2 regions of the Paenibacillus sp. FSL R7-0210 genome follow, and region 1 is predicted to be linked to the other one. Evidence: riboswitches for the same ligand, from Rfam matches in the RefSeq annotation. Region 1 holds a riboswitch; the other holds the start of a gene.

What was found. A riboswitch is a leader RNA that binds a small molecule or an ion and turns the genes downstream of it on or off. The one in region 1 is predicted to bind glycine.
Region 2: another riboswitch for glycine. It lies ahead of MKY64_RS28570 (amino acid permease); the one in region 1 lies ahead of gcvT (glycine cleavage system aminomethyltransferase GcvT).

The regions. Positions count from the first base shown of each region.
Region 1 is NZ_JBBPAR010000001.1:7,225,142-7,229,565, forward strand. Features, by position in the region: gene gcvPB (aminomethyl-transferring glycine dehydrogenase subunit GcvPB) at 1-88, opposite strand, end outside; gene gcvPA (aminomethyl-transferring glycine dehydrogenase subunit GcvPA) at 85-1,437, opposite strand; gene gcvT (glycine cleavage system aminomethyltransferase GcvT) at 1,434-2,558, opposite strand; glycine riboswitch at 2,640-2,740, opposite strand; glycine riboswitch at 2,744-2,841, opposite strand; gene gcvH (glycine cleavage system protein GcvH) at 3,026-3,418, shown strand; gene MKY64_RS30920 (flagellar motor protein MotB) at 3,519-4,415, opposite strand; gene MKY64_RS30925 (flagellar motor protein) at 4,412-4,424, opposite strand, start outside.
Region 2 is NZ_JBBPAR010000001.1:6,717,730-6,722,153, reverse strand. Features, by position in the region: gene MKY64_RS28575 (helix-turn-helix transcriptional regulator) at 1-566, opposite strand, end outside; gene MKY64_RS28570 (amino acid permease) at 601-1,977, opposite strand; glycine riboswitch at 2,121-2,200, opposite strand; gene MKY64_RS28565 (DUF5643 domain-containing protein) at 2,364-3,320, opposite strand; gene MKY64_RS28560 (ABC transporter permease) at 3,517-4,424, shown strand, end outside.

The DNA.
Region 1 (4,424 bases):
CGTCCTGCGGCACATCACATTGAGGCAGGGAGTAGGCCGAGCGGCCGGGACGGCTTAATTCAAAAATCAGACTTTGTTCCGGTTTCATACACAGCCCTCCAGTGCGCTTGCGAATTCGTCAATTTCGGTCTTGCTTCGTTTCTCCGTTACGGCAACCAGCATATGTCCGGACAGCTCGGGATAATCCCGGCCTAAGTCATAACCGCCCAGATAGCCTTCCTTCAGCAGCTTGGAGTTCACTGCACTCACACTGCTGCCCTCCGGGAGCTTCAAGACAAATTCATTGAAGAACGGGGCCGTGAAGACGCGCTCAGCGCTGGTGATTTCAGCCAGCCGCCCAGCGGCATAGTGACTCTTGCGGATGTTCAGCTCACCCACCTCGCGCATGCCCTCCTTGCCCATCACGGACAGGTAGACGGAAGCGCACAGCGCCAAGAGCGCCTGGTTGGAGCAGATATTTGAGGTCGCCTTCTCCCGGCGGATATGCTGTTCGCGGGCTTGGAGCGTCAGCACGAAGCCGCGCTTGCCATTCCGGTCAACGGTCTGGCCGACGATCCGGCCCGGCATCCGGCGCATGAGCGGTTCGGCCACTGCGAAGAATCCGCAGGTGGGTCCACCCAGTGATGCGGCGATACCCAGCGGCTGCGCGTCGCCGACTACGATGTCTGCGCCAAGCCGTCCGGGGGACTCCAATACGCCAAGTGCAATGGGGTTCGCGCTGACCACGAGCAGTCCCTTGACCGCATGGATCAGCGGCTCGATCTGGCGCAGATCTTCAATACCGCCGAAGAAGTTGGGCGACTGAACCAGAACGGCAGCCGTATCGCTGTCGATGGCTTCAGCCAGCTTGGCGAGATCAGTTACCCCGTCAGCATAATCAATCTCTACAATTTGCAGGCCCCAGGCGTTGGCGGAGGTACGCAGCACCTGACGCGCTTCCGGGTGAACCGTACGGGAGACAATCAGCTTCTTGCGTTTGGTGGCACCTGCGGCCAGCACAGCCGCTTCGGACAGGGCCGTTGCACCGTCATACATACTGGCATTGGCGACCTTCATCCCGGTCAGTTCACAGATATAGGACTGGAATTCGAAGATCGCCTGTAGCTCACCCTGACTGATCTCCGGCTGATAAGGGGTATAGGCGGTATAGAATTCCGAACGGGAAATCACATGGTTGATGACGACCGGAACGTGGTGATCGTATAATCCGGCACCGAGGAAGCTGGCGTGGGTGTCGAAATCGGCATTCTTGTCGGCGAGCCCCTTCATATGGCGAAGCAGTGCGTACTCATCCAGGGCGCCGGACATCGGCAGGGTTCCCTGGTAACGGACAGACTGCGGAATATCGGCGAACAGCTCATCGATGGACTGTATGCCTACGGTCTCCATCATTTCTGCGCGGTCTTGCCCGGTCATAGGCAGATAGCGGTGCTTCATTGCGGCTTCACTCCTTGGCTTCTTTTGTAGAATGGGGCTTTGATGACGGCAGCCTTGAGCTGCTTGCCGCGGATCTCTACGTACACCTCTGTACCGATCTCCGTATAGGCAGTATCCAGCAGGGCGAGTCCGAGATTCCGCTTCAGGGTCGGGGACTGGGTGCCTGTCGTTACTTCACCGATCTTCACTCCATCCGCGTATACGGGATAGTGGGAGCGGGGAATGCCACGGTCGATCATCTCCAGGCCCACAAGACGACGGGGCAGACCGGCTTCCTTCTGCTTCAGCAGGGCGTCACGGCCGATGAAGTCGCCTGCATCCAACTTCACGAAGAACTGGACACCGGCTTCGAGTGGAGTGATATCCGCCGACAGCTCCTGGCCGTACAGCGGCAGTTTGGCCTCGAAGCGCAGCGTGTCGCGTGCGCCGAGTCCGGCAGGAGTCAGGCCATGCGGAGCGCCTGCTTCCAGCAGGCCCTTCCAGAGGGTAGCCGCCGTATCAGCAGGAGCGTACAGCTCGAAGCCATCCTCACCGGTATATCCGGAGCGGGAGAGCAGGACGCTGACGCCGCAGACCTCGGCGTGTTCGATGAAGTGAAAAGGCTTGAGTTCCGTTAGAGGAGCGTCCGTCACTTTGGCAAGGATGGTCTCAGCCAGCGGTCCCTGCAAGGCAAGCAGCAGGGTCTCATCCGAGACATTGTTCAGAGTGACCCCGCTGAACTCAGCGGTGAGATGCTCCTGCAGCCACTGGAAGTCCTTGTCGATATTCGACGCATTGACGACAAGCATGTAACGCTCCTCGCCCAGACGGTATACGAGCAGATCGTCCACCACTCCGCCGCTTGGATAGAGCATCAGCGTATACTGCGCCGCGCCGTCTTCCAAGCGGCTGACATCATTCGTGGTCATTCTCTGGAGGAAGGCTTCTGCGCCCTCTCCGGTAACCATGAATTCTCCCATGTGGGAGACATCGAACAGTCCGGCCTGATTGCGGACGGCTTCATGCTCCTTCACGATCCCTGTGAACTGAACCGGCAGCTCCCAGCCGCCAAAATCAATACATCTGGACTCCGCATACGCGGCATAGAGATCATAAAAAGGCGTTCTTCTCAAAGACTCCATCTCGTCACTCCCTTGGCTTTGATTACATACGAAAAAGGACAGGCGAAAGCCATTATGCACGTATGCATAAATGGACTTTCGCTCTGTCCTTGGTACCTGAGAGTTACCCTGCATTGCAGCGCAGGTTTCCCCGTTGGTGATCCGTGAAGCCTGCGGCGCAGGCATCCGGATGCTCTCCAGAGATGCGTCCGGCAAAGGTCCTTTTGCCTGAGAGATTCACCCATCCCGGGCTTACTCCTTCGGCGCTGTCTTCCTGTGAGACAGTCTCTCCCTATGCCATCATTCGCAAACCATATGTTTTTCTACTGACTCCATTAAACCGGGTAACCCTCCGCCCTGTCAATCAAAAAACGTCAAAAAGTTGACAAATTTAATTTTACTGTCAGTTATATTGACATTAGGCAAGCCGATAACTTAGGCTATAACTAAATTTAGAACTCCAATTACGGAAAAGAGGCGGCTTGGACATGAGTGAAGTGCTTGACAACCTGCTATACAGCGAAGAGCATGAGTGGGCGCAGCAGGGCGAGGGACGCGTAGTACGTGTAGGGATTACGGATCATGCGCAGCATCTGCTCGGCGATATCGTGTTTGTAGAATTCCCGGAAGTCGGCGCGGCAATCTCCGCTGGTGACAGCGTGGGCAGTATTGAGTCCGTGAAGACGGTATCGGAGCTATATTCACCCGTATCCGGTAAGGTGACCAAGATCAACGATGCGCTGGAGGCCAGCCCGGAGCTGATCAACGATCAGCCCTACGGAGACGGTTGGATTTTTGAGCTGGAGCTTGATGCTGAGTTCGCAGAGGCAGTAACCGGCCTGCTGGATGCGGCTGCGTACAAGGAACTGGTTGGGGAATAAAAGTTAGCTTATTTGCGGAAGCGGATGTTAATACGGCAGACCTCTCTTTATTACATTAGATGTTACTAATGTGAGAGGTCTGTCTTTTTGCGTCTGTATATTATTCCGTCTCCTGCAGCTGGCGCAGAACAATGAGTTCGACCCGGCGGTTCTTCTGTCTGCCTTCGGTGGTCGCATTATCATATGCAGGCCGGGTATCGGCATAACCCGCGTACTGGAAGGTATCGGGGCTCAGCCCCTCTTTGTCCAGAAAAAAGCGCAGGACCGACAGCGCCCGGGCGCCCGATAGCTCCCAGTTGTCTTTGTACACTGAGCCTGGCGTCACGGGAACATTGTCGGTGTGGCCTTCGATGCTGATGGTGGCGCCGATGCCGCGGAACAGGCCGGAGAGCTGGCGCAGTGCAGGGAGTGCAGGCGATTTCAGCTCAGCCTTACCCGCATCGAACAGGAAGCGGTCACTGAGCGTGATCGCAATGCCCTGCGGCTTATCGGCAACAAAAATCTGCTCACCCAGGTTATTCTCCTCCACGTATTGGGTGATAACGCCCATAAGCGCAGCCAGCTTCGCCTCCTGTTCACGAAAAGCAAGCTCGCGCGCAGACGGCTGGTGTCCAGCCCCATCTCCTTCTTGTCCGGCTGCAGGTGTATCTGCCCCGTGTCCATTGAGTCCGTTCGCATCCCCAGAGTCTGTGGCCGAAGGCGTGTCAGCGGTGCTGCCGTCTTCATTATGACCCTTCGAAACGTCAGTCCCTGTAATGCCCTGATTGCCCTCCAGAACGCCGCTTCCGCCTTCCAGTACTGTACTTCCGCTCTTGAAGGTATCCGATAAGGAGCCGCTGACAATGGCATATTTCTGCGAATCGAGACTGCTCATGGCATACAGAATCACGAAGAAAATAAGCAGAAGCGTGATCAGATCCGCATAGGTAATCATCCAGCGGTCCCGGCTCTCTTTCCCTGCGGCGGCGCGGTGCTGCCGGCGGTTTCTTTGTCTCATAACGGGTCT
Region 2 (4,424 bases), 510 kb from region 1:
GTCCAGGCGCCTCTGTTCAGGACAAGTCCATACGGCGAAGCGGTTCGGACACTCCGGTGACTTCCGTCAGCTTCCTGTCTGCCCTTCGTATACCCGAAGCTGATCTTCCGCTGCTCCAGAATCGCGCGGCGGATCTGCTCCATGTACTCCTTCTCCTGTCCTTGCAGCTTATCTTTACTGGTATTCAGCAGCAGGATGCTCTGGCGGAGCCGGGCGGTATTCTCCTTGACATCCTCCGGGAGAACCGCTTCAATCTTCCTCCCTGCTGCGGAGGCCTGGTTACCATACTGAGTGTCGAACCGCTGCTCCACGAAATCCGTCCCGATCAGCAGGGTCACTGCCTCCTCGGCGGTGAAGCTGACCGGGGGCAGGAAATACCCTTTTACCAGCGAATATCCCTGACCTGTAGCTCCTACCACCGGCACTCCAGCTTCACTAAGCGCCTGGATATCGCGGTAGATGGTTCTTACACTAGTCTCGAAGACGGACGCCAGATCCTCTGCCCGTACGACCCCTTTGCGCTGCAGCTCCAGTACGATGGCTAACATGCGGTCTGTCTTGTTCATGCGGCGGCTGCACCCTCTTCATCCTGAAATCAGTTTATGTATTGATTATACTGATTTCCTGTTCACTTTTCTCCTTACGGCTTCTAATGGAATACAGAACGAACAGCAGGATGAACCAGAGCGGGGTGAACAACAGAGCCGGACGGGTCTCAGCAGCAAAGAGCATGATCACAAGAATGGCGGCGAACAGCGTCAGGACGGCATAGTTAATTACGGGGGTGAACGGCGCTTTAAATTTGGAAGCGGCATGTAAGTCCGGGCGGTTCCTTTTATACTTGATATGGCAGACCAGCACAACGCCCCAGACCCAGATGAAGCAAATGGCGCTGATCGTAGTCACGATACCGAAGGCCTGACCCGGAATAAGCTTGCTGAGCAGTGCCCCGGCAGAAATCACCAGCGTGGAGAGGAATAAGGAATTCGCAGGCACATGATTCCGGTTCAGCTTGCCAAGCTGAGGCGAGGCCTGATTCCGTCTGCTCAGATTGTAGAGAATCCGGCTGGTCGAGAACATCCCGCTGTTGCAGGCGGAGGCTGCCGAGGTTAAGACCACGAAATTGATAATCCCCGCAGCAATCGGAATCCCGACCAGACTGAAGGTGCGCACGAACGGACTTTCAGCCGCGCTAAGCTGGGTCCAGGGATTAATGCACAGCAGCACGAAGAGCGCGCCGACATAGAAGAAGAGAATCCGCAGCGGAATTTTGTTGATCGCGGACGGGATGTTTTTCTCAGGATTAGCCGTCTCCGCTGCCGATACCCCCACCAGCTCCACGCCGACATAGGCGAATACCACCATCTGGAAGGAGAACAGGAAGCCCTTCACCCCGTTCGGGAACACGCCCCCGTGCTCCCAGAGATTGCGGACCGACACTGAGCCTGCATCTGTCTTGAACTGGGTTACCAGCAGGACAATCCCCAGGCCAATCAGAGCCAGAATCGTAACCACCTTGATCAGAGCAAACCAGAATTCGAGTTCGCCGAAGCTTTTGACCGTGAGCAGATTGAGTCCGAGCAGAATGATCAGGCAGATCACGGCCGGCACCCACTGCGGAATATCGAACCAGTACTGCACATAGACGCCCACCGCAATCACATCGGCCATCGCCGTCATAATCCAGCAGAACCAGTAGGTCCAGCCCGTAATGAACGCCGCCCGCGGCCCCAGGTAATCCTCAGCAATGTCTGTAAAAGACTGATACCCCGCCTTCGAGAGCAGCAGCTCCCCCAGCGCCCGCATTACAAAAAACACGGCAATCCCCACGATCAGATACGTGAGCATGATGGAGGGCCCGGCCTGCTGAATGGCTTTACCCGATCCCAGGAATAAACCTGTGCCAATCGTACCTCCGATGGCAATAAGCTGGACATGCCGGTTTGCAAGCTCTCTTTTTAACTCTGTCTGTGCCATACCTGTTTCCCCCTTAGTGTATATGACGCTGTCCTGCCGGGTAACGCAAAAAGGAGACTGGATATCATCCAATCTCCCGGTTCATAAGAGGTTCCAAATAAGCGTCTGCAGCAGCGGCTAATCCGCACGGCAAAACACAAATTCGGTACTCTTCTGTCCTTTTGCCTGAGATTGTGAACCCTTCGGCGCTGCGGTCTCCCGCAGTCTCTCCAGAAGCTGCTCCAGCTATAGTGTGATCCATAGCCTTCATAGCTTGCGAATATTCAATTATTTGAAGCTGACTTCATGTAAATATTTTTCAATTCTATGCACAGTCCAGACTTCTGTCAATATCATTTGTTACTCTCGTGGTCATCGCCGGGTGTCCTGCACTGCTTCATTGCACGTTATTTAACCGTAATTTTGGTTTCCAGGTCTTTATAATAAGTTTTAGCCCATTGGCCCTGCTTGTCTTTGAACATCTTCCCGCTGGCATCTTTGGAATACGTAAAAGGCTTCACGCTAATGGACTTCGGAACGGCTGGGAATGCACTATAGTTCTGTTCCTCGGTACCGCTTGTTTTAACCTTCTCAAACGGCTTGCCCCACGGCGAGATCACATTCCCCTTCTCATCCACAAGGTCATATAACATTCTTTCCGGGTTCACCTTGGACTTGGCCGCTGCCGGAACTTCACCCTTAAAGGTCACCTGCAGAGACATCGTTAACGCGGTCATCTCGAAGGAATTCACCGTATAATTGAATTTGTTGTTCTTCTTGGAGACGCCCGGCTTCAGGCTTAACAGGGTCCCCAGCTTGTTCACTTGAACTTTGAAAATAAACGGCTCCTTCACCCCGTTGGCGTATGCCTTCAGCGTTAGGTCGAATTTGTCCGGGATTTGCTGCTTCATGGCTCCTTTGGTCAGCCAGATCAACGCCGTGTCCGTATCTTCCAAATTGGGAATGATGGAAGTATCAAACAGCAGCTTTTTCCCATTGATCAACACGTCCACATTCCTGGTCTGGTCCATGAAAGAACCGTTCTTGCCCACCGTCCCTCCCTCCTGCCGGATACCTGCGACAAGCTCGTTATTGTCATAGATCAGATCGGTTAGAGTCAGGGTCACCCCTTCCTGGGTCACGGTCTGATTCGGGGCAGCAGCAAGCCCTTTCTGGACAAGCGCCTTCAGCACGGTGCTGTCACTGACCGCAAAGGCGCTGCCAGCCTTAGTTGCCTTGTTGACATCGGCTGCCGCCGCTACGGGTACAGTGAATCCCCCGCCGACAACTGTCCCTCCGAGTACAACGGTTACTGCTGTTGCTATCATTGCTTTCTTCATCGTATTTAAGCTGATCGTGTACATAGTTTCTCTCCTTTGCTGATTAAGAATATACAGGTATAACGTTCCCCTGCTGCTATTTTGTGACAGGAGCGCAGAATAACATCCTACTTGCACAAAGTCATTTTTGAATAAACAGGGTCATTTGCAAGAGAGAATTCGGTTCATCCGCTCTACTATAATAAGTTCATCCAGAACAAGTAGAGTGAGGTTAGAACTTATGGCAAATCCCGCACCACAAGCTATGAACACCAAGTTAGCGACACCGCCCCAGGGCCGTTTCGGCCGTCTGCTGCACAATATCGTGCGATACCGGGTGCTGCTGCTGATGCTGCTGCCCACCTCGATTATCTTTTTCATCAACTGCTATATTCCGATGTTCGGATTATTCATTGCCTTCAAGAACATCAACTACATTGACGGCATTATGGGCAGTCCTTGGGCCGGGCTCGACAACTTCCGGTTCCTGTTCGCCACCTCTGACGCCTTGCGCGTGACCATCAACACCGTGGGGTACAATGTGGTCTTCATTATCTCAGGACTCATCCTCTCGGTCTCGCTGGCCATTGCGATCAATGAGGTGCGTAACAAGCTGGCTTCGAAGTTCTTCCAGACCGTCATGATTATGCCGAACTTCCTGTCCATGGTCGTGGTCAGCTTCATCGTCTATGCCTTCCTGCACCCGGAGTACGGCTTCCTGGTCAAGCATATTCTGCCAATGTTCGGCTACTCCTCAGTGAATGCCTATATGCATCCTAACGCATGGCCTTACATTCTGTGGATCACCAAAATGTGGCACTCCATCGGGATCGGCAGCGTCATCTACCTTGCAGCCATCACCGGCATCAGCGAAGAGCTGTACGAAGCCGCGGTGATGGACGGCGCCAGCAAATGGCAGCAGATCACCAAGATTACCCTGCCGCTGCTCACGCCGATCATGGTCATTCTCACGATTCTTAACATGGGCGGCATCTTCCGCTCTGACTTCGGGCTGTTCTACCATGTGACCCTGGACTCCGGTGCGCTGCGCTCGACTACGGACGTCATCGACACCTATGTCTACCGGGGCCTGATCCAGCTCAACGACCTGGGGATGTCCTCAGCGGCGAATTTCTATCAATCGGTCGT